3 regions of the Pseudoalteromonas sp. XMcav1-K genome follow, and region 2 is predicted to be linked to each of the others. Evidence: predicted binding sites of a transcription regulator. Region 2 holds the regulator's gene; each other region holds the start of a gene.
The links. The regulator LexA, encoded in region 2, represses DNA repair genes until DNA is damaged. The targets are predictions, from matches to a motif close to TACTGTATNNNNATACAGTA.
Positions count from the first base shown of each region.

Region 1: imuA (translesion DNA synthesis-associated protein ImuA) is a predicted target of LexA. The motif match lies at 8,735-8,754, and genes of this name have one in related genera.
Region 3: dinB (DNA polymerase IV) is a predicted target of LexA. The motif match lies at 3,636-3,655, and genes of this name have one in related genera.

Region 1 covers NZ_JBIPJE010000043.1:234,008-244,362, forward strand. Annotated here, with positions in the region: gene ACHSBP_RS11370 (NAD-glutamate dehydrogenase) at 1-760, shown strand, start outside; gene pyrD (quinone-dependent dihydroorotate dehydrogenase) at 827-1,837, shown strand; gene ACHSBP_RS11380 (cell division protein ZapC domain-containing protein) at 1,952-2,485, shown strand; gene rlmKL (bifunctional 23S rRNA (guanine(2069)-N(7))-methyltransferase RlmK/23S rRNA (guanine(2445)-N(2))-methyltransferase RlmL) at 2,552-4,684, shown strand; gene ACHSBP_RS11390 (glutaredoxin family protein) at 4,677-4,901, shown strand; gene ACHSBP_RS11395 (ABC transporter ATP-binding protein) at 4,904-6,814, shown strand; gene ACHSBP_RS11400 (DUF3466 family protein) at 6,826-8,577, shown strand; gene imuA (translesion DNA synthesis-associated protein ImuA) at 8,773-9,459, shown strand; gene ACHSBP_RS11410 (DNA polymerase Y family protein) at 9,459-10,355, shown strand, end outside.
Region 2 covers NZ_JBIPJE010000046.1:118,683-129,037, forward strand. Annotated here, with positions in the region: gene plsB (glycerol-3-phosphate 1-O-acyltransferase PlsB) at 1-2,102, opposite strand, end outside; gene lexA (transcriptional repressor LexA) at 2,331-2,948, shown strand; gene coxB (cytochrome c oxidase subunit II) at 3,287-4,417, shown strand; gene ctaD (cytochrome c oxidase subunit I) at 4,417-5,991, shown strand; gene ACHSBP_RS15520 (cytochrome c oxidase assembly protein) at 5,991-6,566, shown strand; gene ACHSBP_RS15525 (cytochrome c oxidase subunit 3) at 6,550-7,428, shown strand; gene ACHSBP_RS15530 (DUF2909 domain-containing protein) at 7,442-7,660, opposite strand; gene ACHSBP_RS15535 (SURF1 family protein) at 7,681-8,400, shown strand; gene ACHSBP_RS15540 (hypothetical protein) at 8,393-8,917, shown strand; gene ACHSBP_RS15545 (heme A synthase) at 8,927-9,919, shown strand; gene cyoE (heme o synthase) at 9,930-10,355, shown strand, end outside.
Region 3 covers NZ_JBIPJE010000033.1:151,895-162,249, forward strand. Annotated here, with positions in the region: gene ACHSBP_RS05870 (M56 family metallopeptidase) at 1-1,562, opposite strand, end outside; gene ACHSBP_RS05875 (BlaI/MecI/CopY family transcriptional regulator) at 1,572-1,958, opposite strand; gene ACHSBP_RS05880 (LytTR family DNA-binding domain-containing protein) at 2,013-2,765, opposite strand; gene ACHSBP_RS05885 (DUF3192 domain-containing protein) at 2,908-3,273, opposite strand; gene dinB (DNA polymerase IV) at 3,666-4,721, shown strand; gene ACHSBP_RS05895 (M17 family metallopeptidase) at 4,811-6,337, shown strand; gene ACHSBP_RS05900 (methyl-accepting chemotaxis protein) at 6,789-8,426, opposite strand; gene ACHSBP_RS05905 (DPP IV N-terminal domain-containing protein) at 8,571-10,355, opposite strand, start outside.

The DNA.
Region 1 (10,355 bases), on a different contig from region 2:
ACTTTGTTACTCAATGGCTAAAGCGGTATTTGAATTGGGTAATGCATGGCAAGATATCTCTGCACTTGATAACCAGATCCCGTCAATTGTACAAACAGAAATGTTGTATCAATTACGCCGTACTGTACGTCGCGCGACACGTTGGTTCTTACGTCACCGCAACAAAGCACTCAACATTGAACAAACAATCGAGTTCTTTGCACCTGCGTTTAATGACTTAAGTGAAAACATCACGTCGTATATGGTTGACGAAGAAGCTGAAAAACTGAATACAGAAATTAACTTATTGGCTAAAGAAGGTGTACCAAGTGCACTGGCTAAGCGCATTGCACAACTTTCAAGCTTGTTCTCAGTGATGGACTTAGCGCAAGTAGCAGATGCATCAAGTAAACCAATTTCACAAGTTTCTGAAACTTACTTCAAGCTTGGTGCGGGCATGGGTCTACACTGGTTCTTAGATCAAATTACTAAGCAACCGGTTGCCAACCACTGGCAAGCACTTGCACGTGCATCGTACCGTGAAGAGCTTGATTGGCAGCAGCGTTCTCTTTCACAAGTTGTGCTTAATAACTGTGAAACAGCGGGTTGTGATGTTGATACCATCATTGAAAGCTGGATGAACGAGCACCAAGTACTGCTTGAGCGTTGGCAGCATATGTTGGCTGAGTTTAAAACGTCGCAAACGCACGACTTTGCAAAATTCTCGGTGGCATTACGCGAATTAATGCTACTAAGCCACAATTGCGATACTGCGCAATAACAAAAATTTAGATACAATACCCCGGAATTTTCCGGGGTATTTTTTTATTAAGAGGTCAACACAATTATGTTTTATGATTTAGCGCGTCGTTTTATGTTTAGTAAAGATGCTGAATGGTCGCATGACTTTGCTTTATCAAACCTAAAGCGATTTGCCAATACACCGTTATCGATGTGCTGGTCTCAATCGGTTGCAAGTAAACCAACCACGTTTTTAGGTTTAGAATTGCCAAATCCAGTTGGTCTTGCTGCGGGTCTTGATAAAAATGCCGAATGCATCGATGCCTTTTCACAAATGGGCTTTGGCTTTATTGAAGTAGGTACGGTGACACCGCGCCCACAGGCAGGTAACGACAAACCGCGTATTTTCCGTTTACCTCAGGCTAATGCGGTGATTAACCGTATGGGCTTTAATAATAAAGGTGTAGATTACTTACTAGAGAACGTAAAAAATGCGCAGTACAAAGGCATATTAGGCATTAACATTGGTAAGAACAAAGACACGCCTAATGAGCAAGGTAAAGACGACTACATTCACTGTATGCGTAAAGTATTTACCAGTGCATCTTATATTACGGTGAATATTTCATCACCTAATACCCCAGGACTACGTGACTTACAATATGGTGAGGCGCTAGATGATTTACTTGGTTCACTTAAGAATGAGCAGCTTGATTTAGCAGCAAAACACGGTAAACAAGTACCTATGTTAGTTAAAATTGCACCGGATCTTGATCAAATTCAAGTTCAGCAAGTATCTGAATCATTGATCAATAATAAAATTGACGGCGTGATTGCAACTAACACGACGCTTGATCGCAGCGCAGTAGAAGGCATGCAACATGCGAATGAAGCAGGGGGCTTATCGGGTCATCCAGTTCGTCAGAAATCTACGGAAATAGTTAAAGAAATTAAACGCTTAACTAACGGTGAGTTGCCAATTATCGGTGTCGGTGGTATTGATTCGGCCGAATCTGCGAAAGAAAAATTCGCCGCTGGCGCTGATTTAGTGCAAGTGTACACTGGTTTTATTTACCAAGGACCACCTATGATCAAAAAGATCATAAGCGCCTTATAAGGATCGGTTATTTAACATTATGATCCTATTGAAAATATTCTAAAAAATAGTTTATTTTTAGTACCATAGCTCTATAATCCTCAAGATGTCATGTTTTGGGGATTTTTTGATATTATGTTGCAAGCAGGGAAAGATTGGCGTTGGCTAACGTGTAAAGAGCGAAACCGTTTAGTGTTGTATGTCGAATCAACACGCGAAGAGCTTGTTATGCCATATAAAACGCGTCAACTTACGCAAGCAGCAATCGAGGGTAGTTGCTTTAGCCTCGAAGATGCTGCCCTGTATGAGCAGATCTGTCATTATCTCTCAGCTTTTAGCATTTGGAGCGAAGGCGAAATAGCCGTTATTGCATTACATGCGACAGCAGCCAAATTACACCTTAAGCCAGTTCTTGCTAAAAGTTGGTTTTTCAAACCTTATCAAGGCCACACCCCAAGTACCGAAGCGATTATTACCCTTAATTCACAGAAGCAAAGCGGTCAGTTTTTGATTATTGAATGCGGTAATGATGCCAGTGTGTGCATGTGTTTAGAGCATCAAATGCAACTAGACGATAATTTTGCATTAAGTCGTTTTGAAACCATTAAAGTGCTTAACGATCGTGTAAATCCTATCTTAATCAACCAATCACAGCTAAAACGCGCCTAGGCTTTATCGCTACTCGAATTTAAAACTGTTATACTTCAGCCAGATTTTTTAACTGGGTTTTTTGCTTTGAGCAATTCGCTTTCTTTTATTGCACTAACGTCGATTGGTGTTGAAAATTTACTCGCTACTGAAATTCAAGCCACTGGCGCTGAAATTACTAAACAGAGTATTGGTTCTATTCGTTTTAACGCATCCAATAAACAAGCACAAACACTGTGTTTAGCGAGTCGCTATGCGACACGGGTTATGATGTTGCTGACCGAATCGGATACCGTTAATACCAAAGATGATTTATACGCGCTTGCCAAAGGGTTTGATTGGCAAGAGTACTTTGGGCCAACGCAAACGTTTGCAATTGATTTTAGCGGGACTAACCGTGAACTGAAAAATACTCAGTTTTCAACATTGGTAGTAAAAGATGCAATTGTCGATTCTTTCTTTGCAAGTCATCAACAACGTCCTAGCATCTCTAAAACGTCACCTAATGTACGTATTGTTGGTCGTTTAAATAAAGAAAAATGTGCTTTATATATCGACTTTTCAGGCCCAGGCCTTTCGAAACGTGGTTATCGTCCTCATCAAGGCGATGCGCCGATAAAAGAACACTTAGCGGCGGCGTTAGTAAGTCGTTCAGGTTGGCTAAATGATACCTCGCGCCCGTTGTTTGACCCGTGTTGTGGTTCAGCAACGTTATTAATTGAAGCGGCGATGATGGCGTGGAATATTGCACCGGGTTTATATCGCAAACATTTTGCGTTCGAATCACTTCCGGGGTTTCGCGCGGCAAAATTCAAAGAACTAAAACAAGAACTTAAAGACCAACAAACCGATCAAAAGCTGTATTTAATTGGTAATGATATTGATGAACGCGTATTACAAAAAGCGCTAAATAATATTGAAAGTTTACCTTTTGCAAAGTTTATTCAGTTAAAAAAAGCAGATGCCAATAAACTCACTGCAGTAGCAAAACTCCCTGGGGTGGTGCTATCTAACTTACCGTATGGTGAGCGTTTAGGTGAAAAAGCAGAGTTAGTTAATTTGTATCGTCACTTAGGTGATGCGTTTAAAAAGCATTTTAAATTTTGGCATTTGGCGCTATTTGCAACCGATGCTAGTTTATTAGCCCTCTTAAAACTTGCCAAGAAAAAGCAGTACAAACTGAAAAATGGCCCGTTAGATTGTGTGCTTAATCTTTATGATTTAGACGAGAAAAATACTGAGCAATCAAGCCAAACTAAACTTAACTACGATGGCTCGATGGCGTTTGCTAATCGTCTTAAGAAAAACCGTCAAGGTCTTAAATCATGGCTTAAAAAAGAAGGCGTTAGTTGTTATCGTTTATACGATGCGGATATTCCAGAGTACAATGTTGCCGTTGATGTTTATAACGAGTACTTGGTGATTTATGAATATGCGCCACCAAAAACCATTGATGAAGCAACGGCAGAAAAGCGCTTACAAGATATTATTTATTTATCTGCGCAAACCCTTGATATTGCACCAAGCAATATTGTTGTAAAACAGCGTAAGCAGCAAAAGGGCACATCTCAGTATCAAAAAGCACAGCGTACCGACAAGTCAAAAAATAATATGACGGTAGAAGAATACGGTGTGAAGTTTAAAGTTAATCTACACGACTATTTAGATACCGGACTATTTTTAGATCACCGTTTAGCACGTCGTTATATGCAGCAAAATTGCAAAGATTTACGTGTACTTAATTTGTTTGCGTATACCTGTAGCGCATCAACGCACGCAGCGGTAGGTGGTGCAAAATCGGTGACCAGTGTTGATATGAGTAATACCTACTTAAAATGGGGCCGTGAAAACTTTGCGTTAAATAACCTTAACAGCCCGCGTTATCATTTTGAACAAGCGGATTGCCTTGCATGGTTAGAGCAAGCAACAGGTCAGTTTGATTTTATCTTTTTAGACCCGCCGACATTTTCAAACTCAAAGCGCATGAAAAAAGAGTTTGATGTTCAGCGTGATCACATTAAGTTGTTTACTTGGGTAAAACGTATTTTGGCACCAAACGGTACCTTGTTGTTTTCAAATAACAAGCGCGGTTTTACGATGAACGAAGAAGGCTTACTTGACCTTGGCTTGATAGCAGAAAATATCAGCGATAAAACACTTTCGCCTGATTTTAAACGCAACAAGCAAATTCACAACGCGTGGCTTATCCGCAATGCCTAAGATAACGCTGTATCACACAGAGGGTTGTCACTTATGTGAGCAAGCGCATGCATTATTTGTGCAAGCCGGCTTAGCTACAGAGCTAGATTTAGTCGACATTGTTGACGATGAAACGTTAATGGCTGAGTACCAGACGACGATTCCGGTAGCTGAGTTTAGCACTGGCACAAAACTATTTTGGCCATTTGATCTTGAAGACATTTTAAAAAATAAATAATCATGGATTTAATTAGAATTACAGGAGCGCAGTTAGCGTTCGGCACACACCCATTGCTTGATAATGCAGAAATGCTGATTGAAAATGGCGAGCGGGTATGTATTGTAGGTCGTAACGGCGCTGGTAAATCAAGCTTGCTTAAAGTGCTTGATAGTCAAATTCAGCTGGATGATGGTGAAATTAACCGTCTGAGTGGATTAAAAGTAGCACGCCTTGAGCAAGACCCACCAAAAGGTGCGAATGGCACCGTATTTGATTATGTTGCCAATGGCTTACCGCACATTGCGACACTGTTGATTGAATATCACGAAGTGAGCGCGAAGCTAAGTCAAGATAACAGTGACAAAACACTTAAACAGTTCGAGCGCTTATCGTCTCAGTTAGAGGCAAACGACGGTTGGCGTTTCGAAACGCAAATAAACCAAGTGCTAAGTCAGTTAGAACTCGATCCAAACAGTGATTTAACCGCGCTGTCGGGCGGTTGGCTTAGAAAAGTAGCGCTTGCGAAAGCATTGGTAGGTGAGCCAGATCTGTTATTACTGGATGAACCAACTAACCACTTGGATGTTGCCAGCATTGAGTGGCTGGAAAAATTCTTAAAAGAATTTAATGGTGCGATCGTATTTATTTCTCACGACCGTGCATTTATTCGTTCAATGGCAACACGTATTCTTGATTTAGACCGAGGTAAGCTGGTCTCTTACCCGGGTAATTATGAAAAATATCTAGAGCAAAAAGAGCACGCATTAAAAGTTGAAGAAAGCCAAAATGCCTTGTTTGATAAAAAACTCGCGGAAGAAGAAGCATGGATCCGTCAGGGCATTAAAGCGCGCCGTACGCGTAATGAAGGTCGTGTTCGTGCACTTAAACAACTGCGTGTAGAACGAAAAGCCCGTGTTGAAAAACAAGGTAAGGCCGATTTCAACATAGAAAGTGCTCAGCGTTCTGGCAAGTTAGTATTTGAAGCTAAAGGCATTAGCCAAGGCTTTACAAATAAGCCAATAGTGAAAGACTTCTCTACCTTAGTTATGCGTGGTGATCGTATTGGGCTAGTTGGGCCAAATGGTGTTGGTAAGACAACGTTACTGAAAATTCTATTTGGCGAATTAGCGCTGGAATCAGGCAAAGTAAAGCAAGGTGTTAATTTAGAAGTTGCTTATTTTGATCAGTATCGCTCGGTACTCGACGAAGAAGCCAGCGTGCAAGATAATGTTGCTGACGGTAAACAAGAGGTGAACATCGGTGGCCGCAGTCGTCATGTGCTTGGTTATTTACAAGACTTTTTATTCCCACCAGCACGAGCGCGTTCACCTGTTAAGTCGTTATCTGGTGGAGAGAAAAACCGCTTATTACTGGCAAAATTATTTGTTAAACCAAGCAATGTATTGGTACTCGATGAGCCGACCAATGATCTAGATGTTGAAACACTTGAATTACTTGAAGAAATTCTCGCTAATTATCAAGGTACTGTGTTGGTTGTAAGTCACGACCGTGAATTTATCGACAATACCTGTAGTACAGTATGGGGCTTTTTAGGTGATGGCAAAGTAGTGGAAGTGGTTGGTGGATACCAAGATTTTCAAAATTATGCGCAGTCACTTGCTGAAAAAACAGTAATTGAACAAAAACAAAAAGACACAGAAAAGGACAAAAAAGTCGCAGATAAGCCTTTAGCTAAAAAAGCAGGCAAGTTATCATACAAATTAAAACGAGAACTCGAAGATCTACCCGCTTTATTAGAATCGCTTGAACAAGAAGTTGAAGAACTTCAAGAAGTTGTTAACTCCCCCGATTTTTTCAAGCAAGATAGCGAGCAAACTCAGAAAACCTTGAACCAATTACAGCAAGCAGAGTCGAAGCTTGAAACCGCTTTTATGCGCTGGGAAGAATTGGAACAGTTACAGGATCAGTAGTAGGAATAAAAATGAAATATAAATTACTTGCAGCGGCAGTTTTTGCTGCAATCACGCCACAGGTTCAAGGCGCTACTCCATATGTTTTAGAAGAGCTTGGCAATCTAGATTACGCTAAACACGCGTATGTAACCGATGCAAACGAAGCGGGTCAAGCCGTTGGTATGGCGCAAGGCGTATTCAATATTGTTATTGATATTGCGGAATTAGATTTTGAAAGCTCTGCTATGACGACAGCTTACAGAAATCGTGAACGTGTTTTTGAAAATCGTGATGAAGAAATCACCTTCACATTAGACGATATCGAAAATGGCAATATTAATGGCGATGCGCAACAATTCCTACAAGATTTCTTACGTGAATATTACGCAAGCAGCTTATACCAAAAAATATCAGGTGGCAGAGTTAGCGAATTCAATATTGCCGTTGAGTATAATGATTCAACGCAAGAACGCGTTATTTATGATGTTGAACACCCTGATTATGATGGTGGTTTAACACGCTCAGTTGAGAACATTTTAACATCAATTGCAGAAGATGGTGTTAAAGCTGGCTGGGGCTCTGCACCTTATACTAAGATTCAATTTACTGAAGACGGCGAAACTGAATCGGAAACACATTATATTCGTGATTTTACACGTCGTGGTTTTGTAATGGCCAATACCGGTGAACGAGTTGATTTAATGCCAACAGAAGCAACTTATGGTGGTATTTCTGGTGCGTATAACATCGTTCAGGTAAGTGATGGTTATTTAGTTGTGGGTGAAACGTCAGTAAGTATTGCTTCTGATTCACAAGAGTCTCTAGATGAAAGTTGTGATGGCGAAAAAGTACCTGTTGAAGTATGCCATGAAAGTTATGTCACGTCTGGAAGCCGTCCTCTTTATAACCGCCATGCAACAATGTGGCGTTTAGATAATGCATTAAATGTGATTGAAACTGTTGATCTTGGGTTAGGTATTGTACCTGATGAAGATGAGCAAAAGAGAGCGTGGCGTAGTACTGCATTAGCGGTTAATGAAAACGAAATTGCGGTAGGTTATTCTGTTGTAAGATACCGTGATGGTGACAGCATTAGACAATATCCGGTGTATTACAAAGATGGAAATGTTGTAGAGTTTATTAACGAATACGACTACCTTTCTGGTGGTCGAGCAGTAGCTATCAATAACAGTAATATTATTACAGGTTATGCCTCTAAAAATATTGAGAACACTGCGCGCAATAAGTTCTTTTATCATAATGTTGCAACCGGCGAGACAACTTTCCCAACAGACTTTTTTAAAAGCAGCTCTGTGGTTGCGACAGACATAAATGATAATGGCCTGATTATTGGTCAAGGCGAAGTTGAAACAAGTTCATCAGCAAGCCGTCGTCAAGAAGCGTTTATTTACGATATTAATAAAGACACGTTCACTAATCTAAATGACTTATTACCGTGTTTTGCAAACGATGGTGAATCATCATTCCCATATGTGGTTGCGGAAGCAATCAGCATTTCAAATGATGGTACTGTATATGGCACAGCTACAAAAACCGTAGATAAGCGTGATGCTCAAGGTAATGTTGTGGTTGATGCTAACGGTAAAGTAGAGCAAGAAAGTGTGGTTGTTTCAGTGAAGCTGAAATATAACGCTGAGGGTGTAGCTGAGAAGTGTCCTGAGAAAGCGCAAGAAACATATGAACGCCAAGGTGCATCGTTTGGTGCATTAGGCCTAGTATTATTGCCACTTGTAGCAATTAGACGACGCTTTTTTAAATAGTAAGTGTTTTATACCCTAATGTTTTGATGGGTTTATTAAAAGATAAGCTATAAACTCATATTCATAACATATTGATAAAATTATGATTGAAGGCCAACTGCAGAAATAGTTGGCCTTTTTTATTGCGGATCCATTGATCCTCAACACCAAAGGATTATACTGTATATAAATACAGTATAATCCTTTGGTGTATTCATGAATTCACTGATCAAGCAATTACATCATCGCAACCTGCTTTGGTATGCATCCAATCGTATTCAAACGCAGCAGATAGAAAAGCATCAAACGGGCTTTGCGGTTTTAGATGACAAGCTCGCTGGCGGCATGCCCACTAATGGCGTGATAGAACTATTGAGTAGTCCCGGCATTGGTGAACTTCGATTGATTGCACCCAGTTTTAAAATGCGGCAAAGCCGTTTTATTGTGTTTATTTCACCGCCTGCGTTAGTTAACAGTGCTGCTTTGCATCATTTAGGTGTTGATATTAGTCAAGTGTTAGTACTGTATCCTGAGCAACATAAAGATGCGCTTTGGGCAGTAGAACAATGTTTACAAAGTGGCAGTTGCAGCGATGTTATTTACTGGCCGCAGCAAGATTTAACGATTTCCCATATCCAGCGCTTTCAGCAAGCAAGTAAATCGGGTAAAAACCGTTTGTTTTACTTAAATAGCTATAAAACCAGTCAAGCGAGTTTGCCTGCTACTTTAAGCTTAACATTACAAGCACATCCACAAGGACTGAAAGTAAAGATAAACCGTCGAAAAGGCGGTTGGCCAAGTGATTATTTTATTGTTGATATGCAAACGACATGGCCTTATTGCACCATTGCATCTTCGCCTATCAGCAATGTTATTGCATTTCCGGTTGATAAGGCTGGTTAATGTTAAATTGGCTTTATCTTTACTTTCCACAGTTACAACTCGATACGCAATTTGCAATGTCGAGCACCGAGGTAATTGCCTTGGCCAATCACCAAGGTAATTTAGTACAACTTTCAACGGCGGCTAAAAAAAAAGGATTAACGCAAGGGCAAGGGTTAGGGCAAGCTAGTTTATTAGTTTCTGATCTTGCGGTTTACCCTTATCAAGAAGAAGTGGAAGTAGCAGAGCTTAAGCGCATAGCCAGTGTACTTTATAACTACACTGCAGATATTTGTATTATGCCGCCAAAAGGTTTACTGATAGCGTGTGATGGTATGCAGTCCTTATATAACAACAGTGATCAGTATTGGCATGTGCTTGAAACACAGTTAAAAACATTGGGGATTAAGTATTATTTCGCAAGCGGATCTTCACCGTTGTTGGCAAAAGCATTAGCACAAGCGGGTACTAATGTGATTTTTACAAACCAGCAAAATGCGCGTAATCAGCTTGCGTTATTGTCATTACAATTTGCTGATATCACTACAAAAGAAATTGCTTTGCTAACCCGCGTAGGGATTACGCACTTTAAGCAGTTGTTGAGTGTATCGCTTGATGAATTAGCTAAGCGCTACTCACGTGAATTAGTAATGTATGTAGGTAAATTAACAGGCCAATATCCGCATCGAGTGACTTTTTACATACCTGATACGCATTTTGAAAAACAACTAACCTTACATTATGAAGTATCGCTTACTAAGCATCTTGAAAAACCACTTTTGCTTGTATTAAAGCAACAACAAGCTTTTTTACTCTCTACTTGTAAGTTAGCAAAGCAAGTGACCCTTATTTTGCATTTTAGAGAAGTAGCCAATTTGGTATTTGAACTATCGTCAGCGCATGCTGAATATCGCGCT
Region 2 (10,355 bases):
AAGCGTGCTAACAAGTTAAGCTGAGCTAGAGATTTGCTGCTAGGATTAACTGAAATCGCATCGTTTTCAACGGTTAATAACCCAATACCGCTCAAGGCTTCAAGTGAGTCATTTAGATACGTTTCGCAATACGGTTGCATAAACCACTCCTGTTTAAAGAGCGGATATAACGCGTTAACTTGCTTGATTAGCTGGTCGCGAGAAATGTGTTTTTGGCTAATTAAGATTGAGCTAATTAGACTTGGTACTGCGAATAAATGCAGTACGTTATTGCGGTAATAGTTCAGTAATACTTTTTGCGTGTCTTGAATACGGATTACTTCAACTCGCCCTTGCGTAATCACTTCAAATTTATCTAACGTGAGTGCGTGTTCAAGCAGCTCTTCTGCGCTTTTGTTTGGCACACTGACATCTTTGCTGTACGGCGCTAATTCAAGCAATCTCAGGTAGTTTGTCATACAAGCAATGAGCTCGTTACGCGTCATCGCCTGTTTTTCGGTGTTTAACAAAATAGATGACATTAAAGTAACGGCATTGATCGCAGCCGCATTGTTGATGTTGACCATAACTGAATCAGCAAGTTTGCCAACCATTGGCGTTAGCCAATTAGGCTTTTCATTTGCAGCAATGCTGTCGCGCCAATCTGACTGGTGCTGGGTAAGGTATTGATTAATGTTGATTGGTTCGCCAAAGTTTACATTACCTTTGCCGTAATTCTTGAGCTTACGTAGAGTTTTGAATACGCCCAGTACTGACTCATTTTTCTTTTTTTGTCCAGCAAGTTCACCAAGGTAAGTGTTTACTTCCATTACATGTTCGTAACCAATATATACAGGCACGATTGAAATTGGACGATCGATACCGCGCAAAATTGATTGTAATGTCATCGCTAACATACCGGTTTTAGGTGGAAGCAAACGGCCAGTTCGGCTGCGGCCGCCTTCGGTATAAAACTTAACAGCGTAGCCTTTTATAAATAACTGGCTTAAGTATTCACGGAACACTGCGGAATAAAGCTTGTTGCCTTTGAACGAGCGGCGTAAGAAAAAGGCGCCACAGCGTCTAAATATTGGGCCTGCAGGCCAAAAACTTAAATTTATACCTGCTGCAATATGCGGTGGTACAAAACCTTGATGGTAAATAACGTAAGTAAGTAATAAGTAATCCATATGGCTACGATGGCACGGCATATAGATGATTTCGTGGCCTTTGTCGGTCAGCTCTTGAATCCGTTCCGGGTTATTTACTTCAATACCGTTGTATAGCTTGGTCCACAGCCAAGTAAGAATGCGCTCAGAAACACCGATCATTGATTCGTTATAGTTGGCAGCAATTTCATCAACGAGTTTTATGGCATTTTGTCGTGCTTCTACAATTGAGATGTTTTTACTTTTTGCTTCATCTTCAATTGCGGCTTTGACAGTGCTTGATGCTAAAAGACCTTGATACAGCTGATCGCGAGATGGCAGTTTAGGGCCAAGCGCAGCGAGCTTCTGACGTTTAAAGTGGACGCGGGCAACACGAATGAGTTTATGCGGTAAATCATCACTTTGTTGCTTACTGGTAAGCTGCGATAGTTCTAATGGACGACTAAAACGAATTAAGTTGTCGCGGCCAGATAGTAACACGACAAATACTTTACGTAACCAACTTGGTGTAAGAGAACTGGATAAAATAGTGCCAAGGCCTGGCTTTTCTTTACCTGGATTGCGTCCCCATAAAATGGTGACCGGAATAACTTGTAAATCGGTAACGTCAGATTGTTTTAATGCTGCAAATATTTCTTCGCTAATTTCGAGCGCTGGGCTGTCTTTTTTGGCTTTACCAAACAGTGGCGAGCGATGATGAATTGGAATGTACCTTGGAACTTGTTTATCACCAATTTGCTGAGTGACCTGAGGGTCTGGTAAGCCGAGTTTTTTACAGGTGCTGCGCAACGCGGCTGAATCAGAAAAAGAATTTAACAATGTGATGTAAACGGTCGGCTTGTTCTTATCTATTGCGAGGTTGTCTAAAGGGTGTTCAGGCACTATTTTCGAACGTACTAAAAGCTTGTTCATACCGTTTGCAAACCACTGAATCATAGAGCCAACCAACTTCATAACACCAACCTAAAAACAAAAGGGGCGCTAGCATACCAGTTAACTCTAAAAGATTAAATAACTGGTCGTGCCAGAGGAAAAATAAAGCAATTTACTGCGATGATTTTTGATTTGCAGCAATTATCGTCTGTAACTAAGCATAGTGCTAATTATCAAATAATTAAAAGTTGCGAAATAAGAATAACTGTATATACTCACAGTTATCTGTACTGTATGGAAAACCAGTGAATGAGACCATTAACAAAACGTCAGGCACAAATCTTAGAACTTGTTAAAGTATTTATTAAAGATACTGGCATGCCGCCAACGCGCGCAGAAATCGCATCGACACTCGGTTTTAAAAGTGCAAACGCTGCAGAAGAGCATTTAAAAGCATTAGCCAAGAAAGGCGTAATTGAAATGGTGCCAGGCGCTAGCCGTGGTATTCGTTTAGTGGAAGAAGATGAACCCGAGCAACTTGGTTTACCATTAATTGGTCAAGTTGCCGCAGGTTCACCTATTTTGGCTAATGAGCACATTGAAAGCCATTATCAAGTGGATCCAAACCTATTTAACCCATGTGCAGATTTCCTACTGCGTGTACGTGGTGAGAGTATGAAGGATATCGGCATTATGGATGGTGACTTACTTGCTGTTCATCGCACGCCAGTGGCGAATAATGGTCAAGTGGTTGTAGCCCGTGTTGATGAAGATGTAACGGTAAAGCGTTTTGAAAAAGCAGGCAAACAAGTACTATTACATGCAGAAAATGACGATTTTGACACAATTAAAGTCGATTTAGAGCATGATCATTTTAATATCGAAGGCCTTGCGGTTGGCGTTATTAGAAATGCTGACTGGATGTAATACACTTTTGTTGACCTTGGCTAGTGAGTAATTTTGCTAGCCTCACCCTGCTTTAAAACACCCTATTTCTTACTATAACCCCTTCTATTTTTACATCTTCAAAAATCGCTAACTTATAGATTTATAAAAAATTTATCTTAAATTTGACTTGCGTAAAATTTAATCGTTTACTAGACCTTAGTAGTAACCTTGTTTTCTTTTTAAGCAAAGTGCGGCTTTTAGAAAACAAGTATAATAAAGAAAATGGAGTGATGCTGTAGTGCGTCGTGCGATTTAATCGCTAAAACTTTCACTGACCATTTCCTAACAACATAATAATAATTAGCTAAGGAGCGAGCATGAGGCTAGTGAAACTATCCTTATGGTTACTATTGAGCTTTCCTTTTTTAGCAGTTGGGACGAGTCAATATAACTTACCTGTTGGGGTGACAGACATCAGCCGTGATGTCTACGAGCTCCATATGACAATTTTTTATATCTGTTGCGTTATTGGATTAGTAGTATTTGCCATTATGTTTTGGGCAATAATTCATCACCGTAAATCAAAAGGAGCAGTGCCTGCTCAATTTCATGAAAGTACCAAAATTGAAATACTGTGGACCGCAATTCCATTTGTAATTTTGATTGGTATGGCAGTGCCTGCAACCAAAACCTTGATTGCCATGGAAGACACCACTAAAGCTGACCTAACGATTAAAGTCACAGGGTCACAATGGAAGTGGCATTATGAATATCTTGACCACGATGTGTCGTTCTATTCTGTTCTTTCGACTCCACGTGAACAAATCACCAATCAAGATCAAAAAACAGAAACCTACCTATTAGATGTTGATAAACCCCTTATTATTCCAAAAGGAAAAAAAGTACGCTTTTTAATGACTTCGGACGATGTAATTCACTCTTGGTGGGTACCTGAGTTCGCGGTTAAAAAAGATGCGAACCCTGGCTTTATTAACGAAGCGTGGACTAAGGTCAATGAGACCGGTATTTATCGCGGTCAGTGTGCTGAGTTATGCGGAAAAGACCATGGCTTTATGCCAGTGGTTGTTGAAGTTAAAGAGCCTGCTGAATTTGAACAGTGGTTGGCAAATGCGCAGCTTGAAAAAGCGCAAGCAGCGGCTGCAGAAAAAGCGTCACTTGATCTTACACTATCTCAAGATGAGCTAATGACGCTAGGAGAACAAGTGTATATGGCTAATTGTGCTGCGTGTCACCAACCTACTGGGATGGGATTGCCAGGTGTGTTCCCAGCGCTAAAAGATAGCCCAATAGCACTTGGCGATGTTAAAGCACATATCGATATTGTGGTTCATGGCAAGCCAGCAACAGCAATGCAAGGCTATAGCAAAATGTTGTCACTAAAAGAATTAGCGGCAGTAGTGACCTATGAGCGAAATGCTTGGGGTAACAACACTGGCGATTCAGTGCAACCAAGTGATATTCAAGAATCTGTGGGAGAAGCACAATAATGACAACACTAGCTGAATCTCATCACCACCATCATGCGCCAACGGGTTTAAAACGTTGGCTATTTACGACTAACCATAAAGATATCGGTACGCTATATCTGCTATTCGCTCTGTTAATGTTTTTAACGGGTGGCGCAATGGCACTGGTTATTCGTGCCGAATTATTTCAGCCGGGCTTACAATTTGTAGAGCCACACTTTTTTAACCAAATGACTACAGTTCATGGCCTAATCATGGTTTTCGGTGCAGTTATGCCTGCGTTTACTGGCTTGGCAAACTGGATGATTCCTATGATGATTGGCGCACCAGATATGGCACTACCGCGCATGAATAACTGGAGTTTTTGGATTCTACCATTTGCGTTTTTCATTCTGCTTATGTCGTTATTTATGGAAGGCGGCGGCCCAGCTTTTGGTTGGACGTTCTATGCCCCACTATCAACAACATATAGCAATGATAATACGGCACTATTTGTCTTCGCTGTGCATATTATGGGCATTAGCTCAATTATGGGAGCAATCAATGTAATTGTAACCATAGTGAATATGCGTGCACCTGGCATGACCTATATGAAATTACCACTGTTTGTATGGACGTGGTTAATTACCGCATTTTTATTAATTGCGGTGATGCCGGTACTTGCAGGGGCGGTGACTATGGTGCTAACTGATAAATACTTTGGCACAGATTTCTTTAACGCGGCAGGCGGCGGCGACCCAGTAATGTTTCAGCATATTTTCTGGTTCTTCGGACACCCTGAAGTTTACATCATGATTTTACCGGCGTTTGGTGTTATCTCGACGATTATTCCAGCGTTTTCACGCAAGAAACTGTTTGGCTATGCCTCAATGGTGTATGCCACAGCATCAATCGCGTTTCTGTCGTTTATTGTATGGGCGCACCACATGTTTACCACTGGCATGCCATTGGCGGGTGAGTTGTTCTTTATGTATAGCACCATGCTGATATCTGTGCCTACGGGGGTAAAAGTTTTTAATTGGGTAGCGACAATGTGGCGTGGCTCGATTAGCTTTGAAGTGCCGATGCTGTTTTCCATTGCCTTTATTGTGTTATTCACCTTAGGTGGCTTCTCTGGTTTGATGTTGGCAATAACACCAGTCGATTTTCAGTATCACGATACTTACTTTGTGGTTGCTCATTTCCACTATGTGTTGGTAACGGGGGCTGTATTCTCGATAATGGCAGGGGCTTATTATTGGTTACCAAAGTGGACAGGCAACATGTATCACATTGGTCTTGCTAAAACCCATTTCTGGTTATCACTAATTAGCGTAAACATTCTGTTCTTCCCAATGCATTTTGTGGGCTTAGCCGGTATGCCGAGGCGTATTCCTGACTATGCACTGCAGTTTGCTGATTTTAATGCATTGATCAGTATTGGTGGCTTTGCCTTTGGTTTATCTCAATTACTTTTTGTTGCCGTTGTTTTTAAGTGTGCAAAGGGTGGCGAAAAAGTACCTGCCAAAGTGTGGGATGGGGCTGAAGGGTTGGAGTGGGAAGTTGCATCGCCTGCACCTTATCATACGTTCTCTGAGCCGCCGGAAGTGAAGTAATGAATAACGTTAAGCTACTCAAAAAGCTAATCTTAACCAGTTTATTAATGTTTGCGTTTGCCTTTGCGCTGGTGCCACTTTATGACGTTTTCTGTGATATCACAGGGTTGAATGGAAAACCTAATATGGAGCAGGCCCAAGTGAGTGCGCAAAGTGATGAATCGCGCAGTGTACGCGTTACATTTATCACACACGCGCAAGCTGGCGCACCGTTTAAAGTCAAAGCTAAACGCTACAGTGTTGACGTTAGCCCGGGTGAAATGGAGCGCATAGAGTTTATTGCGCAAAACCTTTCGAGTAGCAACAAGATAATGCAAGCCGTACCGTCAGTAGCACCAGGTCGGGCGGCTAAATATTTACATAAAGTGTCTTGCTTTTGTTTTAATCAACAGCCGCTGACAAGTAAAGGCTCAGCGGATTTACCATTGCTCTTTTACCTCGATGAAACCTTGCCAAATGATATTCATGAAGTGACCTTGTCGTACACCATTTACGATATTACAGCAGATGTTGAGGGTAAAGTTGCAAGCAATAGCAAGCGCGATGGAGAGTTAGTCAATGAAAACTCAATATGAAAAATATTATGTACCTGAGCAAAGCCAATGGCCGATTGTGGGTGCTGTTGCTCTGTTCTTAATCGCCATTGGAGCTGGCTTAGCGGTAATGCAAACTGCTAAGCAGCAAGGTGGTTTTGGTTTTCACATTTTAATCTTAGGCATTGCGGTTTTACTTTATATGCTGTTTGGTTGGTTTAAAAATGTGATTGATGAATCTCAAGGTGGGCTTTATTCATCGCAAATGGACCGCTCGTTTAAACAGGGTATGGCGTGGTTTATTTTCTCTGAAGTGATGTTTTTTATGGCATTTTTTGGAGCGCTATTTTATGCCCGTACATTTGCTGTACCGTGGCTCGGTGGTGATAGCAATAACGCGATGACAAACGAAGTGCTATGGCCTTCATTTGAAGCCGTGTGGCCTTTAGTTAGTACGCCAGGTGGTACAGAAACGCAAGTAATGGGTTGGCAAGGTTTACCACTTATCAACACGATTATTCTTTTAACCTCATCGGTGACTTTGCATTTTGCACACACCGCAATTGAGCATGGAAAACGCACGCAGTTAAAGGCAATGCTTGGTTTTACTATTGCTTTAGGGGCGATATTTTTAGCGCTACAGGGTGAGGAGTACGTTCATGCATATCAAGATCTAGGTTTAACACTGGACTCAGGTATATATGGCAATACGTTCTTTTTGCTAACTGGCTTTCACGGCATGCATGTCACGTTAGGCACGCTCATTTTACTTGTCGTATTTATACGAATTTTAAAAGGGCACTTTAGTGAAGAAAAGCACTTTGCTTTCCAAGCCGCAGCTTGGTATTGGCATTTTGTTGACGTTGTATGGTTGTGTTTGTTTGTTTTTGTTTACGTACTTTAAAGGTCAATAACCACTAACCAACAGTATAAGGATTGCTGTTTGGTGTGATGATGCCAAACAGCATTGCCAGCAAAATAATCATCAGAACAATTGCAGAAAATAACACTCGGCGCCCTAAATAATGGGACATAGAGTTTGCAGCAGCGTCGCTTTTAAGCATACAAAACAGTGCTTTAAACAAACTAAAAACGATGTAAAACAATAAGAATACGATAATTAATTTTATCAACATAAGTTTAGGGAGTTTGCTATATGCGGTTAATCCAGAATAGTGCAAAAAGCATCACTCTGCTAGTGTGTACAACAACTGTCGCATTAATATGCGCGAGTTTAGCTGTGTGGCAGTATCAAAGATCACAGCAAAAAATAACGATTATTAAAAAACTAGATCAGCTTAGCCAACAAGGGGTTATTCCTTGGTATCAGCTCGCTAGTTTACCAAGCGATTGGCTTGCAACAGGACTCAAAGTATCCCTATCTGGCGAAGTCTCTTCACAGTTTTGGTGGCTTGATAACCAAGTGGTTAATGGCCGTTTTGGTTACGACTTGATCGTTGCCGTGAAACCAAAAAATTCTTCACGCTGGTGGCTGGTTAATCTTGGCTGGTTTGCGGGCTCATTAAATCGAGAGCAATTACCAGAAGTAAGCTTGCCGCAGCAACTAACACTCACTGCATTATTAAAGGCTGGTAACTTTACCAGCTTCAACTTGGTATCAAATGATCTTGAATTACGCCAAGGACAACGGTTGCAATACATTACGCCAGAGTTTGCAGCAAGTGCGCTCCAGCAGCCATTCGCGCCATATATTCTTTATGCACAGCCGGAAAGTGCGCTGGGCGAATTTCATTACCAAGTTATTAATATGTCACCAGATAAACACAAAGCGTATGCCTTGCAGTGGATTTTACTCGCTCTCGCTGCGGTTGTGATTGGTGCGGTTATGTATCGAAAAGGAAGTGCACATGAATAAGACTCTTGGACTTTTTATTATTTGTTTTTTAGCACCAGCGTTAACTGCTTTTTTGGCGTTAAAGTTTGATTGGCTTGAACCCGCACAAACTAATTTCGGGCATTTCGTTGAAAATGAACAGAAAATTGAAAAGTGGCCGGCGGACTCTCAACTTAAATGGTCGCTAGTTACATTGTCGGAAGAGGTTTGTACGCAACATTGCGAAACTCGAAAGCAACTAATTACAAATGTGTTTGATGTGCTTGGCAAACATAATTTATATGTGGGGGCATTTTCCCTTTCTAGCAGCCAGCAGGCATTGCAGCTGACCAATTTAACTGCACATGAAAATGCTGTTACACAACTTGAAAATCAAACACTTGCTATTGAATCAGATGCAATTTATTTAGTCGATCATCACGGTTTAATAGTGCTTGAGTATCCCGTTAATTATCAGCTTCAGTCAGACAATAATATGAAACGCGGACTTATTAAAGACCTCAAAAAGTTGCTCAATTATAGCCGCAGTAGGGCTTAGGAGGTGCGAATGAATCACTATCATAAAATTGTACTGTTTGGCTGTGTTTTCGCATTTATTGTGGTGGGGTTAGGTGCGTATACGCGACTTAGCGACTCTGGTTTAGGCTGCCCTGATTGGCCTGGATGCTATGGTTTTTTAACTGTGCCTAATGAGGCGCATGAGCTGGAAAAAGTCGAAGAACACTTTCCAACACATGAAGTCGATCAAGGAAAAGCGTGGAAAGAAATGATCCATCGCTATTTTGCTGGCACATTAGGCATAATTATTTTGCTTATTGCGATAATGGCATTTAAGCAACGGCAACACCGATTAGCACCTGTGAAGTTACCGTTGTTAATTTTGGGGCTAGTTGTATTTCAAGCTGCGTTAGGCATGTTAACAGTCACTATGAACTTACAGCCGCTTATCGTTATGGGGCATTTGCTTGGAGGCTTTATGATTATGAGCTTGTTGTTTTTGCTCTATATCAGGCTTACCACAGAGCGCATCCCTGGTGGAGATTCGGGCGCAAAACCTCATTATAGCTTGGCAATAATCGCTTTGAGCTTTGTTGTTTCGCAGATTGCATTAGGTGGATGGTTAGCGGCAAATTACGCGGCTTCACATTGTGCAGATTTCCCTTTGTGTGGCGCCGATACATTTGAGCGTTTTTCATTTACGAGTATTTTCCAATTACCGAATGATCACGCCAGTTATGAGTTTGGGGTGTTGTCGGCTGAAGCGCGTATGTCGATTCACTTTCTTCATCGCATTTGGGCGATGGTTACCACGTTTGTCGTGCTTTGGGCTGGTTTTAAAATTCTAAAAGACTGTTATTCAACAATAATAAAGCGAGCTGTTTACCATATTTGGGTGGTGTTGTTTTGTCAGATTGCGCTGGGAGTTAGCTTAATCTTGATGCATATTCCGCTCAATATTGCGCTTACTCATAATATGACAGCATTATTGCTACTTTTAAGTTGCGTTCGGCTTGCATATCTCATTAAAAGCAAGTGCTAGGGAGTAAACTATGACCAGTTATGTTTTACAATTTCAGCGCTCACTAAGCGCTAAAGTTCATGAATACTTAGTGCTTTGTAAACACAAAGTTGTGATGTTGCTAGCGCTTACCGCTGTGGTTGGACAAGGTTTGGCACCCCACGTTGGGCGAAGCTTGCTAGAGCAGATGTTAACCATAGTAGGTATCGCATTATTAGCCAGTAGTGCTGCGGTGATTAACCATATTGTTGATAGCGATATAGATAAAAAAATGAAGCGCACCGACTCGCGTCCAGTCGCAACAGGCAGTGTGACAAATCGTCAGGCGTTTGTCTTTTCAATGACGCTGTTGGTTATTGGGTTTTGCATGTTAGTTGCTTACGCAAACTGGCTGACCGCTTGGCTTACCTTAGTTGCTTTAGTCGGTTATGCATTTATTTATACGCTGGTATTAAAA
Region 3 (10,355 bases), on a different contig from region 2:
GATGGTGTTTTAACAGGTTGGTTTGATTTAGCCGCTAATTGATTGCTTTTGCGCTTGCTAATTTGCTGAGTTTTTACTTTCGTTGATTTAGCAGCCTTATCTGCTTGAACTTTTGCAACCACCGCTGACTTCGCTTTTTGCTCCGCCTGTTTACTTGCTATTTTTTGCTGTTTAGCAGTCTCTTTTCCCTTTTTTTCAGTAACGCTTGTTTTGCTTGAGTTACGCATTTTTGCGCGCGATATTGGCTTTGTAATTAGTTTAGGCTTTGGCTTTAAGTCGCTCACAGTTTTTACAATCTGAGCATGAGCTTTCTCAGTTGATTTAGCTGTAGCAGTAGTGTTAATCGGCGATTTTTCTTGAGCGTTTTCTTTTACTTTAGCAACTGCTGTTTCAAGCGGGTTACTGGTTTGTTGTTCTTTGTTGGTTTTCTGATTTTTATTGTTTTGCTGAGCAATAGGTTGCTGAGGCTTTTTATTTTCTGCAACCTTTGCGTCCAGCACCATAACGTGTTGCTGGTTAGCAGGTAGAACTGGCGCCGGCTCGGTCTGTGTCATTGCAATAACTTTAGAGGCGGTAAATATGCTTGGAATAACGAATGCCGCAGCGAGTGCGGCGAGCCATTGGTTCCCATAGCGTGGCGCACAGCTGTGCTGACCTACGGCGCGATGGATACGTGATGACAAGTCACCACCTGTTGCTGCCATTGCAAGCTCAGGAATGTTGTGCCTAAGCACTTCTGCTTCGGCTAATGCTCTGGCATATACTAACTGGTTGCCACAGTGGTGGATTGCTAAATCATCACAGCAATATTCACGTTCTTGTCGAATTTGTTTAGAAATCCACTTAACTGCTGGGTGGAAGAATAATACTAACTCAACAAATGTTTGTATTAGGTTGACTAAATAATCATAACGTTTGATATGTGCAAGCTCGTGTGCCATTAGCATTTCTAGTTGAGCGATTGATAACCCGCTTGCCAAATTTGCAGGCAGCAACACCACGGGCTTTATCCAGCCAATTGCCATAGGCACGTGTGCTGTTAATGATATAACCAAGCGGGCGCGTTTAGTTACAAAAAGACGCTCTTTAAGTTGGTTGAAAATTAACTCTAGCTTGTCTGATGGCTGCACAATATTGGTTGTTGTAAGCTTATGTACTTGCAGCATTTGTAAAGTAAGGCGCATGCTTAACACAATAATGCCAGTCATCCATAGCACGGCAACTAGCGGCGTATAATCAGCTAACTGAATCTGATGCGCAGTGTTAGATATACCTGAAGGCGCCATTGATGACGCAATAACGTCATTTATTGCAAGTGTGCTTACATTAATTACTTCGTCAGGTTGCGACAGAATATAAAACGTAATGGTTGGCGCAATAACACAAAGCAGTAAACAGAATAATGAGAAAATATAACGGAATTGGCTGTGCTTATTGCTGGTAAGTTTATTTACACAAAAAAGTAGGCCTGCAATAACTAAGCCTTGCCATAAAAAATGTAATAGAGTGAGAGAAATAAAATAGAGAGTATTACTTTCTAATAATGAGGGCAGTATATCCATAACGTGTGCTTACTTATTATTATTTTCGAGAGAATCTAACAGAGTACGAATTTCATTAATTTCTTTAGCACTGGTTTTTTCATCGCCAAGTGCGCGCATCACCAGATCAAAACGTGATCCACCAAAAGCTTTGTTAACAATGTCTGACAGTAAAGATGATTGGGTGTGTTCCACAGAATATGCCGCGCTGTAGACATGCGCACGAGTTGATTCATCACGTGTAACAAGACCTTTTTCGTGCATGATTTGTAGCATTTTAAGCACAGTGGTGTAGCCGATTTTTTGGCTTTCACTGATATGTTCATGCAAAGTGCGAACAGTGGCGGGCTGAATACGCCACAGCACATTAAGAATGTTGAGTTCTGCACTTGTTGGTACGCGTTTATTCTTATTCATAATTACGTCGCTTTTCGTAGATTGTTATTTACTCTACGAGATAGAGTTTATTTGTCAACCAATTAATCCTTGCATGTTTTGCTTGTAACGTCGGGATAAATTGAGATTGGCTCCGTCTTTTAAGGTAACAATATAGTCGCCGTTATCGGTAGGACGAATTTCGCGTATTGCTTGTTTTTTGATGATCGCAGAGCGATGAATGCGAATAAAGCCAAATGGCGATAGCTGCTGTTCCATTGAAGATAATGTTTGGCGATGTAAAATCGTTCGCTCATCTTGGCTGAGGTGCAATTCAACGTAGTTTCCAGCGCCGCCAACCCAAGATATTTCATCTGGTGTTAAAAACTTTATTCTACCAGCGTCTTTTAAAACGATTTGCTGGTCATCTAATTGGTTAGACGAAAATCGTTGCACCAGTGAGCTCATCAACTCAAATTGCTGTTTCTCAGGCGCGAGCATTTTGGCTAGTTTATCTAATGTTTTGCCTAAACGAGAATTGACCATAGGCTCTAAAATAAAATCAAATAAATCACATTCAAATGCCTTAGCTGCATCAACGCGATTACTAGATAATAATATGATTTCAGTTGAGTCTGCCAATGATTGAAGAGTAGGCCAATCATGTTCTTGAATAAGCTCATTTTGTACAAAAAGTACTTTGGCACTGGTTTTTTTACAGGCTGTTATTAATTTGGCAAAGCAAGATTCAACAGTTGTTAGCTCAAAAAGTGAGTTATCGATTTGTTGTGACAGAATGTCTGAGAATGCTGGGTCGTTGTGACCGACGACTAGATTGTATCTATCCATTTTATCCACCTAATTACGATGCCTTTCGTAATTAATATTACGAAACTTGTCGTAATAGTCAACGAATAAATGTAATTGGATGTAAATAGATTGATTTAAAAGGGTTTTAAAAAAAGGGCGAAACATTTCGCCCTTACACATATTAATTCTTTAACTGCTCAAGAGCGTGCTCGCCCCAGCCTGTTAGTTGATTATTTTTAAACACAAGCGGCGTACATTCGTCTTTTGTTGTTTTACCGTCAGAGTGAATAGAGTTTGTTGCATAGTAAAGAACACGATATTCCGTGTCGTTTTGTTTTACTAGCTCAGAAAAGTTTGGCGTGCCAAGTTTATTGATTACGTGTTGATACTCTTTTCCAATTTCCATATTGGCAATCGCTTTGCGGTTTTTTTCATGGGTTCTTTCCCAGCTAGATGAATAGTCTGATTTGCCTTCGCCGCCTACTGCGACAACACAGCCTGTTAAAAGTGGCAATGTGAGAGCTGAAGCTAAAACTAAGTATTTCATAGAAGATCCTTGAATGATATTTCAAATATTATAATTTTCTAGTTATTAGCAGAAATAATGCCAAAAAATTAAATCTCTATTTATCAATTAGTTATTGATTTTACTGTTTCTGGTTTTGGTGATATTTACGAAATGTTAGCGACTTTGGCTAATTGCCATCGCTGCGTACTCGTTCCCATGTAAGGTGCTTTAATCGTCGCTTACTGTGCCCAAATAAATGTTTACAAAACTTCAATGTGCTACTTGTGCTGTTATCTGCATTCATTTTCTTATCAATAAAATGAATGCAGATAAAGACATCTTAAAACTTAATATGCTGCAAAATAAAAACTTGCTGAATCAAATAAGTTTGATACATAATAAACTGTATATATAAACAGTGTTTTGTGATTTTGAAAAAATTTATACATATTGATATGGATTGTTTTTATGCAGCAGTCGAAATGCGAGACAATCCAGAGTTGAGAGATAAGCCAATCGCAATTGGCGGTAAACACCGTCGTGGTGTGTTGGCAACGGCAAACTATATTGCGCGTCAATATGGAGTGCGCTCAGCCATGTCTAACTATAAAGCGTTGCAACTGTGTCCAGAATTACTGATTGTTCCCGGAAGAATGGCTGTATACAAAGAAGTGTCTAATCAAATTAGAGAGATTTTCGCCAAATACACAGATCTGATTGAACCGCTTTCTTTAGATGAAGCCTATTTAGATGTAACCGATTGCACACAGCACTCAGGCAGTGCAACACTTATCGCTAATGCGATTCGCGATGAGATTTTTGAAACAACAGGATTAACGGCATCGGCGGGAATCGCACCCATTAAATTTGTGGCGAAAATTGCCAGTGATGAAAACAAACCAAATGGTTATTGTTTGATCCCTCCTCATCGGGTGCAAGGGTTTTTGAAAGCGCTTAACCTTAAAAAAATTCCCGGTGTAGGCAAAGTAACCTTAGAGAAATTGAATGCATCAGGTTTGTTTGTTGGTGAAGATGTATTAAACCTTGGTTTAAATCAAATGCAGGTGAAGTTTGGTACCTGGGGTGCAGAGTTATTTAAAAAGTGTAATGGTGAGGTGATTGGCAAGATAAATACATCACGTATTAGAAAGTCACTTTCAGTTGAGCATACCTACGAATATGATAAGACATCGCTAGAACAATGCTTACAAGAGCTGCCAAAATTAAAAGATGAGCTTGATACAAGGCTACAAAGTAAAGGGTTGTTAAACAAAGTATCTAAGCTTTCGGTAAAAGTTAAGTTTAACGATTTTGTTACAACAACCGCGGATTACAGCTGCACGCATTTAGATGATGATATTTTTACTCGTTTAATTGAAAAAGCCTACTTACGAGGCGGAAATAAAGGCGTGAGATTACTCGGTTTAGGTGTTGGCTTGTCTGAAAATAGCTACGAACAAGAGCAGCTTGCAATGTTTGAATCTTGATTTTTACAAATTTGCCCTCATATTTAAGCCATCTTTTCTAAACTTACGCGACACATTGCGCGTTTTTATTCGTTCAGTAAGGTTCAAAAATGACTTCACCAAAGGCCCTGCAAGCGGCATCAATTTCAGATTTACCTCAATATGTTGATAGTTTAATTATTATCTCGCCAGACTTGACATTACTCCCTAATGATTTTCGCGATAGCGTAATGGTTACCGCGCAATTCGATAAGCGCATAGGCCAAAAAGCACTATTGTTGGTGAATGACAATGCACCTGGAAAACGTTTAGTGATTGCACCAACAGGCCCTTTAGAGCGTGACTATGACGATGTGCGTCGTTATTTCGATGCGGCAAAACAAGGTGTACTAGAAGCAAAACAAGCGGGTGCAACAAATCCTGCAATTTTAGTACTAGGCCAATTAGATAAGCGTTATCAGCAAGCGACAACAGTAGCGTATTTAGGTGCTTGCCAAGCATTATGGCAACCGCTAGAAGCACGTGAATTCCACGGTGCGGCAATTGAACCAATTCAATCTATTACTGTTATTGGCGAATTTGATAGCCATTATGCAAATGCTATTGCACAAGGTCAGTACGCTGCGCGCGACCTTTGCGGTACTGAGCCTGAGCGTATGGCACCTCCTAAATTTGCAGAATACTGTGAAAGCTTATTCGCTAACAGCGCAGTATCGGTAGAGGTGATTTCCGATACTCAATTTATTGATAAAAATTACCCGATGCTTAGCACTGTAGCGCGCGCATCATACGCGGTAGAGCGTCATCACCCGCGTGTTGTTAAGCTTGAATATGTGCCTGAAGGCGATATTGAACGTACGCTATTATTTGTTGGTAAAGGCCTTGTTTACGATACAGGTGGTGCAGACTTAAAAGTAGGTGGTGCAATGGCGGGCATGAGCCGTGATAAAGGTGGCGCTGCATCAGTTGCTGGCTTTATGAAGAGTATTGCAGAGCATCAACCTAAAGGGGTTAAAGTAGTAGCCTACTTAGCAGTTGTTCGTAATTCAATTGGCTCTGACTGTTTTGTACCAGATGAAATTATCACAAGCCGTGAAGGCGTGCGCGTACGTATTGGTAATACTGATGCGGAAGGGCGCTTGGCAATGGGCGATCTCTTAAGTGAAATTAAAGATGTCGCTAAGGGTGAAGTTAACCCTGTTGTATTTACCGTTGCAACATTAACAGGACACGCTGCACGAGCAATGGGCCCTTATACTGCGCTTGTTGAAAATGGTGCATCAAGAGCGCTTAACTTATCGCACAATATCGCAATGCAAGGTGACTTATGGGCTGATGGTTCTGAAGTATCGCGCGAACGCCGCGAAGACTATAGCTTTATCGCACCTAAAACGTTAGCAGACGATGTATTGTCGAGTAACAATGCGCCATCAGCAATTACCGCCCGTGGTCACCAGTTCCCAATGGCATTTTTGGCTGTGGCATCAGGCCTTGATAAGCACGGCGCAAACTCAGAGCTGCCAATTCCGTACATTCATGTTGACATTGCTGGTAGTGGTGTTGAGGGCGGCGACTGGCAACACGGCAAACCAACTGCAGCATCACTTGCAAGTATTTACGCGACATTTTGTAAATAATCTTAGATGTAAAGTTACTGCTTGTCAGAGCCTGAGGTTAACCTATCTCAACTCGTGGTAAGACGGTAGCAATTGCACTTAGCGATAAAAAGGCCGAACACCTGTTCGGCCTTTTTCGTTGTATCAATAAACTCTAGGGTCTGTTGATCTTTGCTGTTCTATTTTTGTTCTGTTTGGGCGTGCTTTTATCGCGGCGCTCGATGTATGGCCTAGTAATCTAAGCGAATATCGAGCAAAGCTTCCGCGTCCTGCTCACGCCCCTTACCTACATCCGTGTAGGCAACAATGAGAAAAGAGCGCTCAAAAGAACCGTTCGGCAGCGCTTGATTGGCTTTTCTACTGTGTTATCGGCAGGCTCACATAGAATAACTATGCCACGCAGCCTCTGCCTTGTATAAAACCCAATCAAACTGCTGCAAAAACGAACTTGAAAGGTCAACAGACCCTAGTATTACTCCAATTTAAAACGATTCACTACGGCATTCATTTGTTCACTGCTGGCTATCAGCTCATTGCTTGCGCTATTTAATTGATGGGTGTTATTTAGTGACTCATCTGCCATGCCCGCTAATTCGTTGATGCGCATATTAGCTTCGCTAGCTGCTTGGCTTTGCTCTTCTGTTGCACGGGCAATTTGGCTATTCATTTCAGAAATCACATTCATTAACTCATCGATTTGATTGAGCACCTCATCGGCTTGACTGGCCTGAGTGACAGTGTCGCGAGAGGTTGACTGCGACGCACTTACTGCAGACACCGCTTCTTGTGCGCCTTGTTGTAACTTTTGGATCATTTGTTGAATTTCTTCCGTGCTTTGCCCTGTACGACTAGCAAGTGTTCTTACTTCATCTGCAACTACTGCAAAACCACGCCCTTGTTCACCTGCGCGTGCGGCTTCAATTGCTGCATTTAATGCAAGTAAGTTGGTTTGTTCTGCAATGCCTCTAATTACATCCAGTACAGCGCCAATGTTGTCACTTTCTGCGGCGAGTGACGCAACGACGTCACTTACATGGTCAATATTATTCGATAGCGATTCTATTTGACTGATCGTTTTAGTGACGACTTCTTTACCTGTTTGCGTGTTTTCTCTAGCTTGATTTGCTGCTTGCTCTGCAGCATTTGCGTTATCACTTACTTCTCTTATTTGCGCGGTCATTTGCTCCATTGCAGTTGCCACTTGTGTAGTATTATCAGACTGCATTTGGATATATCCTTGGCTGTTATCACTGGTCTTTGATACTGTGTTTGCTTGCACCAGAACTTGCTCTGAGGCACTTGCGACTTGTTTTAATGAGTCGCGTATTTTGTCAGAATATTGATTAAAGTAGCCAGAAAGTCGCGCAATTTCGTCATTACCATCGGTGGTGAGTTTTCGCGTCAAGTCGCCTTCTCCTTGCGCAACATCTTTCATAAGTTTCGTTGCTTCAATAGTTGGAGAGATAATACTTTTACCAATTAAATACGCCGCTGCGCCGACAACAAAAATAATCAATAATGTTTTAATTAATAACGCAGTTGCCTGTTGCACAAATAATTTGTTGAGATTATCTAGATAAATGCCAGAACCGATAACCCAACCCCATGGCTTAAAGCCTTTTACATACGAAATTTTATCAACCGGTTCATCTGCACCTGGCATTGGCCACTGATAAGGCACAAAGCCCTCACCTTGTTGTCTGACGATATTGGCCATATCGACAAATAATCGCACGCCATTGGGATCTTTCACGTTACTGAGTGATTTGCCATTAAGCTCAGGTTTAATCGGGTGCATGATCATGTTTGGTGTTGTGTCGTTGATCCAATAGTAATTATTGCCCTCGTATCGTAATTTACTAATGGTTGCTTTGGCTGTGTCTTTTGCTTGCTGCTCGCTTAGCTCACCGCTAATTTGTCTTGTGTGGTATGCGGTGATTACGCTATGGGCGGCTTCAACGACGCTTTTGGTTTTTTGGTAGGATTCGTTTTTAAGTAGATTGTATTGGGAATTTAATGTAGCGGCACTTAGCAAGGCAAGGCCGAGTACGATTAGGCCCACCAATATGGCCAATCTTTGTTGGATGCTTATGCGGCGAAGTGTTGTCATAATGCCACCTTCAGATTAAGTTTATTGTTTTAATATTAGACTATAAATTTCGAAATATAATTTGACCTAAGACATTATTTTTATAAAAGAAATAGAAAAAGCGGGCAAGCCCGCTTTTCGTTTATAAGACTAATTGTGTAGCCGTTACTGTTTGAAGTGACGGTTAAAAAAGTCGGTGATCGTTTGATGCAGGTGAGTTTGTACTTTCTTACCTCGCAAGCTGTGCTTTGAGCCAGGGTAAGTCATCATTTCAAACTGCTGTGCATTGTCTTGTAGCTGCTTAAATAACTTAGTTGCGTGAGTAAATAGTACGTTGTCGTCGGCCATGCCGTGATAGATCATCAGCGGGCCAGAGAGTCCTTCGGCATACGGGAAAACTGCACTTTGTTCATAACCTTTAGCATTGGTTTGTGGGTGACCTAAATAACGCTCTGTGTAGTGAGTATCGTAAAGTGCCCAGTCGGTTACTGGTGCACCTGATACGCCAGCTTTAAAGTAGTCGCCCGCTTTAAACATTGTCATTAACGCCATATAACCACCGTAACTGTGGCCATAAATACCAATCCTCTCAGGGTCAACAAAATCTAAAGTACGTAAGAACTCGACACCTTTGATCTGATCTTGTACTTCAATTTCACCTAAGTGTTTGTAGATTGGATCTTCAAACTTTTTACCCCGGTTGTATGAACCACGGTTATCCAATTGGAACACAATGTAACCTTGCTGCACCATGTATTGGAAGTAGAGGTTTTTACTGCGCCAACTATTAGTAACACGCTGCGCATGTGGACCACCATAAACGTTAACCATTACAGGGTATTTTTTACCAGCCTCAAGCGCTTTTGGCTTAAACAAACGATAATGCATTTGTTGGCCGTCATCAGCTTTTAATGTGCCGTACTCTGGTTCAACTAGGTCGTTTAAATACGGTGTAAGAGGGTGGTTGTTATCAAGGCGATTCGGTTCTAACCAAGTAATAAAATTACCTAGGTTGTCACGTAGCGATACTTGTGCCGGTTGGTTTACACTTGAGCTACGGTCAATAAAGGTTTTGTTATCTTTTGCCATAACTACCGAGTGGAATTTACCTGTGTCGGTTAAACGGCGAGGTTTTGATTTTTCAAATAGCTTTGCCGAGTAAAGGTGGCTTTCAAGTGGGGTGTCAGCACGGCCTGAAAAGTAAATAAGGCCATTTTTTTCGTCAATGCTCTTAATGCTTTCAACAATCCAATCACCTTGCGTGATTTGGCGCACTAAGGTGCCATCCACTTTATAAAGATATAGATGTTTAAAACCATCGCGCTCAGATGCCCAAACAAAATGCTTTTTATCGTTTAAAAAACGTAAATCGAAATGCAAGTTAATCCAAGTATTGCTGGTTTCAGTGAGTGCAACGTTTTGTTTTTTGGTTTCACTGTTATAAAAACGTAACTCTAAACGTTGTTGAGAGCGGTTTTGCCATTGGTATGAGAGTGTCTTGTCGTCATTTAACCATTTAGCGCGTGCAAGATAGATATCTTTATCTTCGCCCATATCAACCCAGTCAATCTGCTGCGAGTTAAGGCTAACTACACCTAGTTGAATATCGACGTTATTAGTACCTGTAAATGGGTAACGTTGGTTAAATAGTTTTACTTCATCAGCGTAAATTTCGTTACGAATAGCTTCAGAAACAGGTGACTCATCAATACGGGTGAATGCGATTTTCGCTTCATCGCCGCTCCACCAATAACCTGTCATTCGGCTCATTTCTTCTTGTGCAACAAACTCGGCCATACCGTTTTTAATGGTATCTGCACCGTCGGTTGTTAGCTGAACTTCTTTACCCGTTGTTAGGTTTTGTACATATAAATTCTGTGCACGAATATAAGATACAAAATTACCTTTTGGTGAAATTTTTGCATCGGTTTCGAACTCTGGTGTATCGGT